4 regions of the Occultella kanbiaonis genome follow, and region 1 is predicted to be linked to each of the others. Evidence: riboswitches for the same ligand, from Rfam matches in the RefSeq annotation. Region 1 holds a riboswitch; each other region holds the start of a gene.

Region 1 (4,173 bases):
GACTGTGCCTCCTGCCACTGATCCACCGAATAGAGGATCTTGGCGAGGCGACGGCGCACCGAGGCTCGCGCAACGATGTCGCCGTCGGCGTCGGCGAGCTTGAGAGCGGCCCGTGCGAACGCGAGGGACCGGTCCACCTGCCCGGCGGCGACCGCGGCATCCGAGGCCCGGATGGTCAGATGGAGTTCGTCGGTGCCGCTCACCGTGGCCGGGTCCGGTACGGCCTGCCACAGGGCCAGTGCGCTCTCCAGGTGCGCGAGCGTGTCGGCGGTCGCTCCGACCTGAGCGGCTTCGTCCGCGGCACCCACGTGCGCGGCCAACGCGGTGGGCAGGTCGTTCGCCCGGCTCGCGTGGTAGGCCTGTGCGCCCCGCCAGCCGGACAGCCGCAGGTGCGCGAGCAGGCTGGCGTAGGCCGCGTGGATGCGGGTGCGCTCGCCGGGCAGGAGGTCGGAGTACGCCGCCTCGCGGAGCAGGGCGTGCCGGAACTCGTAGGAGGCATCGCCGTCGGGATCGGCGACCAGCACGTGCAGTTGGACGCAGTCGCGCAGGGCCTCCTCGAGCTCGTCGTCGGTCAGATCGAGAACCGCCCGGAGGGTGCTGTGCCGGATCCGGCGCTGGCCGGAGACCGCGGCGGTGCGCACTAGTCGCTGCGCGTTCGGACCGAGCCGTTCGATGCGGCCGAGCAGGACGTCGGCGAGGGCGTCGCCAAGGCCGGTGGCCGAGCGGGCACTGGAGAGCAGTTCCTCGGCGAAGAAGGCGTTCCCCTCGGAGCGGCGGGCGATGTCGGCGATCAGGTGCTCATCGGCACCGGTGCCGAGGTGGTCGAGCAGGGCCAGTTCTCGCGCGAAGGCCCGCGCCTCCTCGGGTGAGAACGGGTCGAGCTCGAGGCGTTCGACCCGGCGCATCCGCCCCAGCTCCACGGTCATCGGCCGCACGGGGTGCCGCCGGTGCAGGTCGTCCGAGCGGTAGGTCAGCACCACCGTGAGGCGCTGCTCGGACATCCGCGCGACCAGGAACGTGATCAGGTCCCGCGTGGACGGGTCGGACCAGTGCAGGTCCTCGATCACGAGCAGGACCGGGCGCTCCGCACTGAGGGTGGTGAGCACGCCGAGGAAGGAGTCGAACAGCGGCAGCTGCTCGGTGGGACGGTCGGTGCCCGAGCGGCTCACCAGGGTCGCCAGCGCCTGCCGGTCCTCGAGGATCCCGGGATCGGCGTCTCGGATCTGTTCGAGGATCTCCACGACGGGAAGGTAGGGCGGGGCCGACTCGCCGAGGCCGACGCAGTGGCCCGTGAGCACGTAGCCGCCGCCGGCTCGGACCTCGGCCGCGAACTCGGTCACGAGCCGCGTCTTGCCCACTCCCGCGTCACCGGGGAGCAGGACGGCCGCTGCCGAGCCGGCGGCAGCCTGCGCCCAGATCTCGCGGAGGCGCGCGAGTTCGTCACCGCGCGCTACCAGCGCGATCTCGGAGCCGACCCGTGCCACATCCGAGATCTTGTCACGGGTCGGCTCCGTGGGGACGGATGTATATCCGCCCCACGGCTCCACGACGGCCGCCACGCCCGGCCCGCTCAGGCCCGCTTGATCAGGTCCGCGGGGTCGAGACCGCGCGCCGCGGCCGCCCGCCGGACCCGGCGCTCCTCGATCAGGCGGCGCACGCCGCTGTGGCGTGAGTTCCGCTGACGGGAGCCGAGTTCCGACAGCAGGTGCTCGCGCCGGTACGCCAGGTCGGCGTTCAGGATGTCCAGATTCGGTTCCATGATGTGCTCCTTGCTCGTTCCCATGACCGATACGGTGCCGCTGAGGCACAGGGGTCAGGTATCGGGTGGTCACGCGGGCCCTCGGGGGCCGACCCCTTACCCGCGCACTGAGGGGTCGGCTGAGCGAGTAAGGGATGCCGGATCCGGCACCCGTCACAGAGGTAAGGGGTCCTCCGCCGACGGCCGAGCGGGCGCTCGGGGGATCGTCCGCACCTCAGTCGCACGCACGCCCGCCGGTGGCGTCCATCATGCGGACACCGGGCGCCGTTCGGCCCACCGGCCGGGGTTCCCGTGGCATCATGCCGGGTAGGTCATGAGTGCCAGCGCGTAGCCCCGGCTTGCTGGCCGGCAACCCTCCAACCGCGGTGGGGTGCCCCGGGTGACGACCGGGTCGGTGCCGCGGTGGCGCCGGCAAGCGCGGACCCGCCACGGGTCCCACAGCGATCTGGAGGCTCTCACATGGCACTACTCCCCCTCGTCGGCTCCGAGACCCGAGTCCCGCTGACGGTCCCGCTCGACGGCGCCGCGACCGTGCGGTACGCGAACCTCGACTACGCCGCGAGCGCCCCGGCACTGGCCGCCGTTGCCGAGGCCGTCACCCGGGCCTTGCCCCTGTATGCGTCGGTGCACCGCGGCGCCGGGTACCTGTCCCAGGTCTCCACGGCCCTCTACGAGCAGTCGCGGACGGCGATCGGCCGGTTCGTGGGCGCCCGGGAGGACGACGTCGTGGTGATCACCCGCAACACGACCGACTCGCTGAACCTGCTCGCCGGGTGCGTGCCGGACGGCGCCCGAGTCCTGGTCCTGGACATCGAGCACCACGCGAACCTGCTGCCCTGGCAGCGGATCGGCGCTGACGTGCTGAAGGCACGCGGGACTGTCGCCGCGACCCTCGAGGCCCTGACCAACGCCCTCGCGACGCGGAACTACCGGCTGGTGGCGATCACCGGCGCCTCGAACGTGACCGGCGAGTCACTGCCGGTCGCGGAGGTGGTCGCCCTGGCGCACGCGGCGGGAGCGAGGGTGGTCGTGGACGCCGCCCAACTGGCGCCGCACCGGCCGTTCTCCCTGACCGAGACGGGCGCGGACTACGTCGCCGTCTCGGGACACAAGCTGTACGCGCCGTACGGCGCGGGCGCGCTGATCGGTCGGCGGGACTGGCTTGACGCCGGCCGCCCCTACCTCGCCGGCGGCGGCGCGGTCACGAATGTCACGGTCGGCCACACCTCGTGGGAGCCGGCGCCGCAGCGGCACGAGGCGGGCAGCCCGAACGTGATCGGAGCCCTGGCCCTCGGGGTCGCGGCGACCGAGCTGACCGCCGTCGCGGATCGCCTCGCCGAGCACGACGGTGCGCTGCGGGAACGCCTGGTGTCCGCGCTGACCGAGATCCCGGGCGTGCAGGTGCTACGGCTCTGGTCGGACTCCGCGGACCCGGTGAGCGTGGTCTCCTTCACCGTGGCAGGCCACGACGCCGGCCTGGTGGCGGCGTACCTGTCCGCCGAGCACGGCATCGGCGTTCGCGACGGGCGGTTCTGCGCGCACCCCCTGCTCGAGGCCAGGGGCGTCGAAGCCGGCCTGCGGGCCAGCATCGGCCTGGGTACCACCGAGGAGGACGTCGACCGGCTCGTCCGGGGCGTGTCCGAGTTCGTCGGCACCGGACCCCGGTCGGACTACGAGGTCGTGGGCGGCCGCTGGCAGCCGCGCGACGACCAGCGCGAGCTCCCCGAGGCGATCGCACTGCTGCAGGCACTGCACGCGGACTCCGACGCCCCTTCGGTGTTGGCGACCGCCGCCGCGGGCGCGGGCTGCGGCCCCGCACCGTCGGTCGCCGAGGTGCTCGCCGCCGTCGCGCACTAGGTGGCGTCGACCGGGCGGTGCTTGACGAGCTCGAGCCGGTCGGGCATGGCGCTGTCCGAAGGCGTGCGGCTGGTCACCGACCAGCCGCACGCTTCGTAGAAGGCGAGGGCCGCCGTGTTCCCGACGAAGGTCTCGAGCCGGACCGACTCGTACTGCACGAACAGCAACTCCTCGACCCGGGCCAGGAGCGCTGTGCCCAGGCCCTCGCGATGCCGTCGGACGTCGACCATGAGCAGGTCGACCGTCGGCCCTTCGACGACGGCGAGCCCGACGATCGTCCCCGCAGCCTCCAGGCAGAGCACCTGCCCCCGCCTGAGGTGGCCCGCGACGTGCTCGTCCGAGGCACCCGAGCCGACGAAGGCATCGACGTTCTCGTCGCCCAGGAACGGTCGATAGCTCGCATCGATCGTGCGCCGCGCGAGCTCCTGGAGGGCCATGAGATCGCCGTCGCGGGCCGGGCGTACGACCTGGCGTGACGGGACCACGCGGCACCTCCGAGACATCGCGACCCACGAACCGCTCAGTCTGCCAGGTGGCGCCGCGCACGAGCGTGCGGT
Region 2 (4,173 bases), 2.5 Mb from region 1:
TCCACGTGGTGGTGGTCAGTTCGGCAAGTCCCATCGGCCCACGCGCGTGCAGTTTCTGGGTGGAGATGCCGATCTCGGCACCCAGGCCGAGCTGTCCCCCGTCGGTGAACCTGGTGGAGGCGTTCACCATGATCGCCGCGGAGTCGAGCTCGGTGGTGAACCGCTGCACCGACGTCACGTCGGCCGTGCAGATCGCCTCGGTGTGGCCGGACGTCCAGATGCGGATGTGCTCGATGGCGGTGTCCAGGTCCGGCACCACGCGCACCGCCAGGTCAAGGCTGAGGTACTCGGTGGCCCAGTCCTGCTCGGTTGCCGGTTCGAACTCGACACCCTCGCCGAGGTGCACGGCGGTGGCCTCGTCCCCGTGGATCCGCACCCCCGCCGCGCCGAGCGCGCTCAGGGCGCCGGGCAGGAACTCGGCGGCGATCGCCTCGTGCACGAGCAGGGTCTCCAGGGCGTTGCACACGCCCACGCGCTGGGTCTTGGAGTTCAGCAGGATCGCGATGGCCTTCGCCACGTCCGCTCCCGCGTCGACGAACAGGTGGCAGTTGCCGACGCCGGTCTCGATCACGGGGACCGTGGACTCGGTCACGACGGTCTGGATCAGGCTGGCGCCGCCGCGGGGCACGAGCACGTCGACCAGGCCCCGGGCCCGCATGAGCTCGCGGGCACCCTCCCGGCCGTGCGCGTCGATGGACTGGATGGCATCCGCGGGCAGTCCCACTCCGGTGAGCGCCTGCGAGAGCACCCGGACGATCACCTCGTTGCTCCGGGCCGCCGCCGAACCGCCGCGCAGGATCACCGCGTTGCCACTCTTGAGGGCGAGCCCGGCGGCGTCCACCGTCACGTTCGGCCTGGCCTCGTAGATCATCCCGACCACGCCCATAGGCACCCGCAGCTGACGCACGGTCAGGCCGTTCGGCAGGGTGGACCCGCGGACGACCTCGCCGACCGGGTCGGGCAGCGCGGCAAGGTCCCGCAGCGCGCCGGCGATGGCGGCGATCCGGCCGGAGTCGAGACGGAGCCGGTCGACCAGGCCCGGGCTCATCCCGTTCGCCTGCTCCCGCTCGACGTCCTCGGCGTTGCCGGCGATGATCTCCGCCTGCGCGGCGACCAGCGCGTCGGCGAGCACGTGCAGTGCCTCGTCCTTGGTGCCGCGGGTCGCGCTCGCGAGCGCGCGCGCCGCGATCTTCGCCCGTTGGGCGGCCTGGACGACGGCGGTGCGTGCCTGCGTGGCTGCCTGCGGTTCGCCGTCGGTCGCCTCGGGCGCCACGCTGGTCGTGGCGGCAACGCCGGGTTCGGTCTGGACGCTCATGGGATCAAGGATAGGCCGGGCCGGCCCGGTCACCGGGTCGGGTCCAGTGGGTGGCCCGACCCGGGGCGCGCGGGCAGATGCGTCGTCGGTCAGGCGCCGGCGGCGGCTCGGCTGCGCGCCGTGCGGGCGGTCGCGGGGCGCGCAGTCTCGACGGACCCGGCCGCACCGGTCCGGGCCGGGGCGGCAGCCTCGGTACGCAGACCTCTGGCGGTGAGGGCGGGCACGACGTCCTGCACCAGGGCGAGGACATCGGTGGGCACCGACGCCGGGATCACCGTGAATCCGTCGGCCGCGCCGGCGTGCACCCACTCGGCCCACAGGTCGACCAGGTCCGCGGCTGTGCCGATCGAGCGCAGCGGGGCGGTCCGAGGCGCCGTCTCGAGGGAGTTGAGCAGGTCCCAGCGCGCCTGGGCGCTGGGTCGGTCCGCGGAGATCACGACGTGGATGTCGACGAGCACCGTGATGTCGTCCGGGTTGCGGCCCCACTCGGCGGCGGCGCGCCGGATCGCGGTGCGGGCCGTGCGCGCCTCCTCCAAGGTGGCCACGGACAGGCGTGCCACATCCGCGCGGGCCGCCGCCAGTTCGAGGTCGACGGCGTTGCGGACTCCGATCACCACGATCGGGGCGCGGCGCTCGGATTCGGCCGGGGCGGAGGATCCGCTGGCCGCCTTGCCGCGCGAGCGGCGCTCCGGCGTGGCCCAGGAGTTGATGACGGCGTCCACCGCACGGGCGCTCGTCCCGTTGACCGGTGCGGCCTCGAGCTGCCAGCCGGCGCGCTCCGCGCTGGCGCGGTGCACGCTGGAGATCGCGCCGGCCACGTGCTCGGGGCGGGCCACACCGAGCGGCACGGTGGCCACGAGCGTTGCGGTACGGGTGTGCCGGGCCAGGCGGGAGGCGGCCACGGCGCCGTCGAGCCAGGCGTCCCGGCGGCGAGGGCCGCCGACGCGGAACGTCTCGTCGAGGCTGAGCAGGTCGATGCCGCCCTTGTCCGCAAGGGACGCGAGGCCTGCGAGCCGGCCCATGATGAAGGACTCGGCCTCGGTGTCCTCGGTGCGGCGCCACTCGCGGGGGGCACCGGCGCCGGAGAGGTCGAGGGCGATGAGGGTGGAATTACGGGTACGCGGGGACTGCGACATGGGTGTTCACGCCTTCATGTTCGAGGGGGAGCCCCGTCCGGTTCGCCCGCGCGGCACGTGTCACTCGTGCCGGCCTGCGGGCCGCCTCGGATGAGGGGGTGATGCCGAGGGGCGGAGCGCCCGGGGCATCGGATGAGGGTCGGCTCAGGCCTGGACCGACATCGAACAACAGCACATGGCGAGAGAGATCTGCAGCGGCGTGGTCGCTCGTTCCCTGGTGATGGTGCCCATGTGCGGTGTTTCCCTCTTCTCGAGCGCCTGCGGCGCCGTGCGCTTGCTCCGCATCGAATGACCGGAACCAGGTCGTCACCCGGGGCACCCCACCGCAGTTGGAGGGTTGCCGGTCAGCAAGCCGGGGCTGTGCGCTGACACTCAAGACCTTGGGGATAAGTCTAGGAGGCCCTTTGATGACGTGTCAACAAATCCGTGCGGTCCGTACGGATCAACATGTCGGGGTGGGATCTGCGCCGTCCAGGCGAGCCGAGGTCCACTCCACCAGTTCGTCGGTGAGCGCAGAGTCCGCCGCGACCAGGCTCAGGTGGTCCAGACCGGTGTACTCGCGGTAGTCGAGGGACTGCCCGGCGGCGCACTGCGCGCTCACCCAGGTCCGCTGCATCGACGGCAGCACGAGCGTGTCGGCGTCGCCCTGCGCGACGAGGACCGGCACGTCGATGAGGTCGGTGGGGCTGTTGTCCCGCAGTGCGGTCCCGAGGGCACCGTCGAGTGCCTCGTCGACGAACACCGGGTCGAACAACTGCGAGGCCGCGACGCCCGCGGCGAGGGCGTCCCGGCCCTCGAAGCACAGTGCACCGATCCGTTCCACCACGGACTCGGTGCCCGGGGTGAGGACGTCGTCGACGCCGAGCTCCGGGTAGTACTGGGCCCACGAGGCGGCGATGTAGGCCGAGACGACCTTTCCGGCGACCTTGTCCTTGATGCCGGCCGCGAGGCGGTACAGGTCGGTGGCCGGCGCCATCGCCGCGACCCCCACGACGGTGAACTCCGGCGCGTACTCGGGGGCGACGATCGCCGTCCAGAGCGCGCCGTGACCGCCTTGCGAGTGCCCCCACACCGCCGTCGTCTCGGACAGAGCCAGCCCCTCGATCTGATGGGCCGCACGGAGCGCGTCCAGCACGTCGCGGCCGGCCTCCTCGCCGACCAGGTAGGGGTGCGGACCCGCCGTGCCGAGGCCGACGTAGTCGGTGAGTACCCCGGCCCAGCCCTGGGCGACCATGTCCTCGAGCGCGGCACCCGCACCGCCCCCGAACGGGGCCGGTGCGAGCGAGGGTGCGCAGCGCGGCACGATCCCGGTGGTGCCGTGGGCAACCGAGACCACCGGCAGCGCCTCCGCGGTTCGGTCGGCCGGCGCGATCACGGTGCCGCTGGCGACCGCGGGCGAACCGTCCGCGTGGGTCGTCGTGTACAGGATGCGCCAACCGTCGGCGCCGGGTGGCACTCCGCTCGAGAGCGGCTCGAGCCGCAGGAGCTGTCCCGGCGCGTCCGGTACCGCGATCGGTGGGGTGTAGAACCCGTCCGGCACCACCTCGGGCCCGCCGGCCCGCAGCCAGTAGGTGCCACCGGCCAGGAGCACCGCGACCAGCAGGGCTGCGATCCCGACGGCGAGGGCGCCCCCGCGCCGCAGCCGTCCCGCCGGCCGCCGTGGGTCTCGCGCCCCGGAGTCGTCCGAACCCTGCCTGCGCCGCACCATCGCCAACGCGGCCG
Region 3 (4,173 bases), 750 kb from region 1:
GCACGCCCGACGGCGGCGCTCACCTGCGCGGACGGCTCCGCCCAGGTGTCGCTCACCAGGGCCGGTTCGTCGAGCTGCACCCAGGTGGCGCCCGCCTCGGCGAACGCGCGGAGCCAGTCGGCGTACGCGACGAGCAGGTCGTCGAGCCGGGACAGCGGGGAGAATCCCTCGGGCGCCGACTCGCTCGGCTTGGCCAGCAGCAGGAACGTGACCGGGCCGACCAGCACGGGCCGGGTCACCACGCCGTCGGCCAGGGCGGCTGCGAACGCCGCCACGCTCGGGGTCTCGACGAGGCGGAACTCGGTGTCCGGTCCGATCTCCGGGACGAGGTAGTGGTAGTTGGAGTCGAACCACTTGGTCATCTCCAGCGGGGCCAGGTCACCCTCGCCCCGCGCGAGGGTGAACATGCCGGCGAGGTCGAGGGCGCCGTCGGGGCCGCGCAGGTGCGCGAACCGTTCCGGGATCGCGCCCAGGTGCGCGGCCACGGAGAGCACCTGATCGTAGAAGGTGAAGTCGGACGGGATGGAGGCGTCCTCGGTGCCGAGGCCGAGTCCGGCCAGGTTCGTCCGAGTGCGCTCGCGCAGGTCCCGGGCCACCGCGCCGAGCTCCGGCGCCGTGCTGCGGCCGGCCCAGAACGACTCGACGGCGCGCTTGAGCTCGCGGCGCGGCCCGATCCGGGGGTAGCCGAGGATGGTGGCGGCCGGGAACGCGGGGACGCCTTCGTGCACTGACATGGTGGTGCTCCTTCTGTCCAGGATTGCGGTTCGAGCAGGGTGAAACGACCCCCGTCGGCCGCGTGGGCCGATCGGTTGTCTCGAGTGCCGGGCCGGCCCGGTGCGCCCGCCGTCGCGGCGCACACCGGGTCAGGCCGGTGCGGTCACTGGGGGGAGGTGCCCCCCAGGGCAACTGTTGGGGCGAGTCCGGCCCGGTCGAGGAGATCGAGCGCGGCCTTCGACGAGTTGAACGTGTACAGGTGCAGTCCGGGAGCACCGGCCGCGAGGACGCCGTCGATCAGGTCCACGCTCGCGGTCAGACCCCGCTGGTACGCCTCGTCGGGGCTCGCGGCGGAGTCGAGGGAGTCCAGGAGCTGCTCCGGGACCCGGACCCCGGTGAGCTCCTCCAGGCGGCGCAGCCGCTTCGGGTCGGTGAGCGGGATGAGCCCGGGGATGATCGGGATCCGGACGCCACCGGCCCGCGCTGCGGACACCAGTTCGGCGTAGTGCGCCGGGTCGAAGAAGACCTGGGTGATCGCGAAGTCGGCGCCGGCATCCTGCTTCTCCAGCAGCGCGGCCACGTCGCTCGGGTCCACCACGGCCTGCCCGTCCGGCCCGTAGTCGCCGCCGGGGTAGGCCGCCACCGAGATGCTGACCAGGTCCGCCGGCCCGAGACGCGCTGCGACGACACTCCGCAGCAGGGCGACGAGCTGACTCGCCCGGGTCAGACCGTCCGGGTGCGGCTGCCAGTCCTCCTGGCCGGCCGGCGGGTCCCCACGCAGGGCGAGGAAGTCCCGGACGCCCTCGTCGAGCAGCCCGCTGATGTACTCGGTCAGGTCCGCCTCGGACGCCCCGACGCAGGTCAGGTGCGCTATCGGGGTCACGGGCGTGTCCCGCAGGATGGTGCAGATGAGGTCACGCGACGTCTGCCGGGTCGCCCCGGAGGCGCCGTAGGTCACCGAGAAGTAGTCCGGCCCGATCTGGGCCAGGTCCAGGACCGTCCGCTGCAGCGAGACCTCACCCTTGGGGGTGCGGGGTGGGTACAACTCGAACGAGATCGTGGGGCGCTCGCCAGGCGCCCGGTACAGACTCGCCGTGCTCATCGCAACGCCTCGTGCGCTGGTGTTGCCTTCATGTGAACTCCATCGACCCTGGCTTTAGCACCCTTCCCCTCGGGAGGCTTCCGTTGGGGGGTTGCTGCGGCGTCGACGAGCCAGGACTCTCGACCGCTCTGGATGGTGATTGGCTTCGATGGTACCCGGCCGACCCGCAATGCCGCGAGCGTTTCACCGACTGAGATTCATCCGGCTGACGCTCCACCCCACCCGGGCGTGCCACGACGCCCCGCCTCGCCGGACCGGCCCACCTGGAGGAGGATGCTCGGGCATGAGCGCGAACGGTGCCTCGACCGGCTACGGCACGGTCACGAAGGTGTTGCACTGGACGATGGCCGCGGCCATGGGCATCCAGTTCGTCCTCGGCTACTCGATCGACCGGTTCGACGACCTGCTCGAGTGGGCAGCCGACCTGTTCTTCGGTGGTGAGGACGAGTGGTGGATCGTGCCGCACGCCGTGCTCGGCACGGTGATCCTCCTGCTCGCGTGCGTGCGCGTGTGGTGGCGCCGCGTGGGCGGCCTGCCGGACTGGGCGCCCGGGCTCTCCGGAGCCGAGCGCCGCGTCGCGACCGCGGTCGAGCGCACCCTGTACGTGGCGATGTTCGCGATCCCGCTCACCGGCCTCGCCCTGCTGTTCGGGACCGACTCCGAGTGGGATGTCGGCCCCTACGAGTGGCCCGCACCGCTGCCCGTCGTCGACGACGACGCCGGGCTGATCGTGCACCTCGCGACACACGTCGTGTTCCTCCTGGCCCTGATCGCCCACGTCGGCCTGGTGCTCAAGCACCAGTTTCTGGACCGGGACCGGCTGCTCGACCGGATGCTGTGATCGCGGCGCGCCCGCGCACCTCGACCACGATGTCGGCCGGCGGGTGCATAGTCGGGAACAACGCCGAGTCAGGGCCGGGTCAGCGGAGTCAGCCGGGTCACCGCCGCCGGGTCACCGGCGGCCCGGCCTCCGGTCGCCGGCGGGAGGGAGCGCGAGGGATGAACGGACGAATCGCCCAGTTGCGTGAAGAACTGAGCCTGGCCGCCGCCCGGGCAGAGCGGGACGCCGTGCTCGGCCGCATCGCCGGGACCTGCGACGAGGACGACCTGCGGATGCGCGCCGGCGCCGGCGGTCTGGACGCCCGGGAGATGGCACTGCTGGACGACCTCGACGCGCTGGAGGATCTGATCGGCGCCTGAGCACCGCCGCCGCGTCCCGGGAGGATCATGCATCTCATGGCGAACACCACCGGAGCCGCCGTGCAGGTGCGCGGACTGCGGGTGATCCGCGGCGCCACCACGGCCCTGGACGGCGTGGACGTGGACGTCGCCGAGGGCCTCATCACCGGACTGCTCGGCCCGTCGGGCTCGGGCAAGACCACGCTGATCCGGTCGATCCTCGGCGTGCAGGTGACCACGGCCGGTTCCGTGACGGTGCTCGGCCATCCGGCCGGCAGTGCGCCGCTGCGGCGCGAGGTCGGCTACGTCACGCAGGCGCCGAGCGTCTATCCCGACCTCACGGTGGCGGAGAACCTGCGGTACTTCGCCCGGGTGCTCGGCGTCAACGACGCACGCGCCGACACCGACCGGGTGCTGGACGTGGTGGACCTGAGCCCGCAGCGTGGCCAGCTGACCGGCACGCTCTCCGGCGGCCAGGCCTCCCGGGTGAATCTTGCCGCTGCGCTGCTCGGCCGGCCGCGACTGGTGGTGCTCGACGAGCCGACCGTCGGCCTTGACCCGGTGCTCCGGGACTCCCTGTGGCACACCTTCGCCGACATCGCCGCGAGCGGTACCGCCGTGCTCGTCTCCTCGCATGTCATGGACGAGGCGATCCGCTGCGATCGCCTGGTGCTGCTGCGCGAGGGACGCGTCCTCGCGCAGGGCACCCCGGCCGACCTGCTGACCCGGACCGGCACGGACTCCGCGGAGCAGGCCTTCCTCGCCCTCGTGCGGGAGGGCCGGGCGCCGTGATCGCCACCGCCGCCCGGGTGCTGCGCCAGTTGCGGCATGACCCACGCACCGTCGCGATGATCCTCGTCGTCCCGTGCGTGCTGCTCACCCTGCTCTGGTGGATCTACGACGGCGGCCCGACGTTCACGAGCATCGGCCCCGCGCTGCTCGCCCTGTTCCCGATGATCATCATGTTCCTCATCACCTCGATCGCGACGCTTCGCGAGCGCCGGTCGGGCACCCTGGAGCGGCTGCTCACCCTGCCGCTGTCGAAGCTCTCCTTCCTCGGCGGCTACGCCCTGGCGTTCGGCGTGATGGCCACCGCGCAGGCGCTGCTCGCCTCGGCGCTCATGCTCGGCCCGCTCGGCCTCGAGGTACAGGGGCCGTGGGCGCTCCTGGTGCTGATC
Region 4 (4,173 bases), 1.7 Mb from region 1:
GCGGAGCACCTCGGCCACCTGGTCACCGATCCGGGTGACCGGGTTCAGCGAGACGGTCGGGTCCTGCGGGATGAGCCCGATCCGCGCACCGCGCACCCGCTCCAGCTCGCGCCGGCTCACGCCGCGCAGATCCTTGCCCTCGAAGAGGATGGTGCCCTCGGTCACCTCGGCGGCGGCCGGCAGCAGCCGTACCACGGCGTGGGCCGTTGTCGACTTCCCCGACCCGGACTCGCCGACCAGGGCGACCGTCTCCCCGGCGTGGATGTCCAGCGAGAGCCCGTCGACGGCGGTCACCACCTGGCGCCGGGTCCGGTAGCGCACGTGCAGGTCGCGGATGCTCAGCAGCGGCGTGTCCGCTCGGGCGGTGCTCATCGGGCGTACTTCCGTTCCGAGTCGAGGGACCGGGCGATGTGGTTGGCGGCGAGCACGGTCGCCACCACGGTCAGGCCGGGCAGCGCGGTCAGCCACCACGCCGTCGCCAGGTAGTCGCGCCCCTGGGCCACCAGGGCGCCCCACTCCGGGGTGGGCGGTTGCACGCCGAACCCGAGGAAGCTGAGCGAGGAGACGGCGAGGATGGCACCGCCGAGGTCCAGGGCGGCGAGCACGAGCACGGGCGCGGCGGAGTTCGGCAGGATGTGCCGGACGAGCACCCGCCACCGCGTCGCGCCGCCGGCGATCGCGGCCTCGACGTAGTCACTGGTCCGCACCGAGAGCACCTGCGAGCGCATGATGCGTGCGCAGGATGCGACCGACCCGACGCCGACCGCGATCGCCACGTTGATCGTGCCGAAGCCGAGCGCGGTGATCATGGCCAGCGACAGCAGGATGCCCGGGATCGCCAGAAGCACGTCGACGAAGCGCATCAGGGCCGAGTCCGCCCACCCGCCGAAGAAGCCCGCGACCAGGCCCACCAGCGAGCCGGTGCTGAGTCCGAAGACCACCGCGAGGGCGGCCGAGGACAGCGACAGCGCGGACCCGTGGACGACCCGGGTGTAGAGGTCGCGGCCGAGCTGGTCGGTGCCGAACAGGTGCTGTCCTGACGGGGCCTGCATCCGCTCGGCCGGGACGGCCGCGTAGGGATCGCCGGAGGTGAGGACCGTGGGCCAGAGCGCCGCGACGAGAGCGACGGCCAGCACGGCGAAGGCCAGGAGCAGGCCGGGGCGCCGCACGAGCGAGCGTGCGCCGTCGCCGAGCCGGTTGGCCACGCGCCGCTCCTGCACGCGTGCCGGTGCGCTCGTCTCGGTGGCTGCGTCCGGTAGCAGGACCGCCGTGGTGGTCGTGTCGGTCATGTCGATGCTCCCTCTGGAGTCGGGATGGCGGTGGTGGCACGGCCGATCGGAGTGCGGCGGCGGGTGGTCACGACGCGTGGGTCCACGAGTGGATAGACGAGGTCCACGATCAGGTTCACGACGACGTACACGGCGGCCGCGATCACCACGATCCCGAGCACCGTGGGCACGTCCCGGGCGCTCACGGACGTGGCGGTCAGCCGACCGAGACCGGCCCGGGAGAACACGGTCTCGGTGACCACCGAGCCGCCGAGCACACCACCGACCATCAGTCCGGCCAGGGTGAGGGTGGGCAGCGCCGCATTGCGCAACGCGTGGCGCAGGTGGACGCGCCGCCGGGATGCCCCCTTGGCCCTCGCGGTCTCGATGTAGGGCTGGCCGAGCGTGGTCTCCAGGCCCTTGTTGAGCAGTTGCGCCACCGTGGCCGCGTTCGGGATGGCGAGCGTGATCGCGGGCAGCACGATGCTCGCGAGGCCCTCGTTACCCATCGCCGGGAGGAGCCCGTACCGGAACGAGACCACCTGCAGGAGCATCAGCCCGAGCCAGAACGAGGGCACCGCCACGCCGAGCGGCGGGATCGCCGTCAACAGGCGACTCAGCCAGGCGAACCGGGTGTAGGTCGCCGCGATCGCGATCGCGGCGCCGAGGGTCACCCCGAGCGCGAGGCCCGCGAACGCGATCTGGGCCGTCTGCGGGATCGCCTCGGCGATGAGGTCGGCGACCGGGCGGTTGCTCGCATAGGACATGCCGAGGTCCCCGGTGAGCAGCCCGCCGAGCCGGTTCAGGTACTGCTGGTACAGCGGCAGGTCGAGCCCGTACTGCACCCGGACCGCGTCGAGCTGCTCGGCGGTCAGGTTGTTCTCCCCGTCCTCACCGAGCAGCAGGGACACGGCGTCGCCCGGCAGGGCATACAGGATCAGGAACGTGATGGTGAAGGCCGCCCAGAGGACGAGAACGGCCTGCCCCACGCGGGCAAGGAGGTATCGGGGCATGGAGGGTCCATCGGTCGGCCGGCGGCGTGGCCGGGTACCGGCGCGTAGCCGGGTCGGGTGCGGGCAGGTTCGTGCGCAGGCGCGCTCGGCGGCGCCGGGTCGGGTGGGATCGGCCAGCGGGTCCGCCGTGATGCCGGGCGGGCTCGAGGGGTGGGCTCGGCGCCGCCGGATCAGCGTCCCTGGGCGAGGTGCCGCGGGCGGGGCGAGCCCGGCCCGGTCAACTCGTCAGGATCGGGTCAGCGACAGCTCGGGGCAGCGGCGCGACGACGGCTGCGCACGTATGGCGCGACGACCGGCGCGGCCATCGCGCGGGTACGGCCAGGGTGCTGAGTGTCCCTGCGGTCCATCGGGTTCTCCTCGATTGCGGGTTGCGCGTCTCGCGCCGGGTCGTCACCTGGGGCACCCCCGCCAGGGTTGCCGTCCAGTCAGCCAGGGCAGTCATGACTGGAACTCGTGACCTGCGGACCATGCTGCCGTGGTTGAGCGGGAACGGAAACGGACCCACCCGCGTGTCTCAGAGGCTGAGATGGCAGGTGGGTCCGGGGGCGGCTGGTCCAGGGGCCGGGGCGGCACCGCCGGCCGGCCGGCTGGTCGATCGAGGCGCCGGCGGGTCGGGTCCTCAGGCGGCGTCGGCGAACGACTCCGGCACCATCCGCGTGGTCACACCGATCCGGTTCCAGGCGTTGATCATCGTGATCAGCATGATCAGGGCGGCGAGATCCTCGTCACCGAACTGTGCCCTGGCGGCCTCCCACACGCCGTCGGCCACCCGGTCGCCCCCTTCGCTCAGCCGGGTCATCGACTCCGTCAGGTCGAGTGCGGCACGTTCGGCATCATCGAAGCACGGCGCCTCGCGCCAGGTCGCGACGGCCCAGAGCCGGTTGTCCGCGACGCCCGCCTTCTTGGCGTCGGCGCTGTGCTGGTCCACGCAGTAGGCGCATCCGTTGATCTGACTCGCGCGCACGCGCACCAGCTCCTGCAGCGGCTGGGGCAGGTCGCTCGAGCCGGCCACGGTGTCGAGCCGGACCATCGCCTTGTAGGCGGCCGAGGCCAGCTCGGAGACGATCAGTCGTGCGGTCATGGGATCTCCTTCCGTCGGCGCCTCCCGATGAGGCTCCGAATGCGACCGTAGGTCCGATATTGGCTCTTGGTAAGGTCCAAGTGTCACGATCCTGATTGGGCCAATCGGAGCGTCTCCCATGGAACTCCACATCAGCCTCGAGGGGCACCCCACGGTCGTCGGCGCGATCTACCGTGGCGTCCTCGAGGCGATCCGGGACGGCCGGATCCCTGGCGGGCGGCGGCTGCCGCCGACGCGCCAGCTCGCCTCGGACCTCGGCGTCTCCCGTAACTCGGTGGCGGGCGCGTACGAGCGGCTGACCGCGGAGGGCTACCTCGAGGCGCGGGTCGGATCGGGGACGTATGTGCGCGCGGCACCCCCGCCGCGCACGACCGTGACACCCCGCCGCCGCGAGCCCGGGTTGCGCCCGCTGGCGGTCTGGTCCCGGATCCCGGCGGGGATGCCTCGGGTGGGATCGAACCCGCGGTTCGACTTCTCGGTCGGGATGCCCGACGGCGACCTGTTCCCGCTCGCGACCTGGCGGCGCCTGCTCTCCCGCGAACTCCGGGTGACGAACCTCGACCTGGGTCGCTACGCCGCGCCGTCGGGCGTACGACCCCTGCGGGCCGCGATCGCGCGGCACGTGGGTGCCTCCCGTGCCGTCCGTGCCGCGCCGGACGACATCATGGTCACGAACGGCGCCCAGCAGGCGCTCGACCTGATCGGCCGGGTGATGGTCGGCCCGGGCGACGTGGTCGCCGTGGAGGAACCGGGCTACCCGCCCGCGCGGCGCGTCTTCGAGGCACTCGGCGCCCGCGTGATCGGCGTCGGG

Evidence for each region. Region 1 has a riboswitch for S-adenosylmethionine ahead of GKS42_RS04570 (aminotransferase class V-fold PLP-dependent enzyme). Riboswitches for the same ligand answer to the same signal wherever they lie in the genome.
Region 2: it holds a riboswitch for S-adenosylmethionine, as region 1 does, so the genes downstream of both, GKS42_RS16390 (LLM class oxidoreductase) here and GKS42_RS04570 (aminotransferase class V-fold PLP-dependent enzyme) in region 1, are expected to answer to the same signal.
Region 3: it holds a riboswitch for S-adenosylmethionine, as region 1 does, so the genes downstream of both, GKS42_RS01315 (methylenetetrahydrofolate reductase) here and GKS42_RS04570 (aminotransferase class V-fold PLP-dependent enzyme) in region 1, are expected to answer to the same signal.
Region 4: it holds a riboswitch for S-adenosylmethionine, as region 1 does, so the genes downstream of both, GKS42_RS23125 (ABC transporter permease) here and GKS42_RS04570 (aminotransferase class V-fold PLP-dependent enzyme) in region 1, are expected to answer to the same signal.

The regions. Positions count from the first base shown of each region.
Region 1 covers NZ_CP046175.1:1,057,015-1,061,187, reverse strand. Annotated here, with positions in the region: gene GKS42_RS04575 (helix-turn-helix transcriptional regulator) at 1-1,484, opposite strand, end outside; gene GKS42_RS25955 (hypothetical protein) at 1,571-1,759, opposite strand; SAM riboswitch class IV at 2,069-2,183, shown strand; gene GKS42_RS04570 (aminotransferase class V-fold PLP-dependent enzyme) at 2,219-3,616, shown strand; gene GKS42_RS04565 (GNAT family N-acetyltransferase) at 3,613-4,101, opposite strand.
Region 2 covers NZ_CP046175.1:3,558,267-3,562,439, forward strand. Annotated here, with positions in the region: gene GKS42_RS16385 (glutamate-5-semialdehyde dehydrogenase) at 1-1,315, opposite strand, end outside; gene GKS42_RS16390 (LLM class oxidoreductase) at 1,405-2,451, opposite strand; SAM riboswitch class IV at 2,717-2,831, opposite strand; gene GKS42_RS16395 (lipase family protein) at 2,894-4,173, opposite strand, start outside.
Region 3 covers NZ_CP046175.1:302,487-306,659, reverse strand. Annotated here, with positions in the region: gene metE (5-methyltetrahydropteroyltriglutamate--homocysteine S-methyltransferase) at 1-734, opposite strand, end outside; gene GKS42_RS01315 (methylenetetrahydrofolate reductase) at 878-1,816, opposite strand; SAM riboswitch class I at 1,853-1,955, opposite strand; gene GKS42_RS01310 (cytochrome b) at 2,100-2,657, shown strand; gene GKS42_RS01305 (hypothetical protein) at 2,816-3,016, shown strand; gene GKS42_RS01300 (ABC transporter ATP-binding protein) at 3,053-3,787, shown strand; gene GKS42_RS01295 (ABC transporter permease) at 3,784-4,173, shown strand, end outside.
Region 4 covers NZ_CP046175.1:5,050,682-5,054,854, forward strand. Annotated here, with positions in the region: gene GKS42_RS23115 (dipeptide ABC transporter ATP-binding protein) at 1-372, opposite strand, end outside; gene GKS42_RS23120 (ABC transporter permease) at 369-1,289, opposite strand; gene GKS42_RS23125 (ABC transporter permease) at 1,286-2,281, opposite strand; SAM riboswitch class IV at 2,634-2,740, opposite strand; gene GKS42_RS23130 (carboxymuconolactone decarboxylase family protein) at 2,901-3,362, opposite strand; gene pdxR (MocR-like pyridoxine biosynthesis transcription factor PdxR) at 3,481-4,173, shown strand, end outside.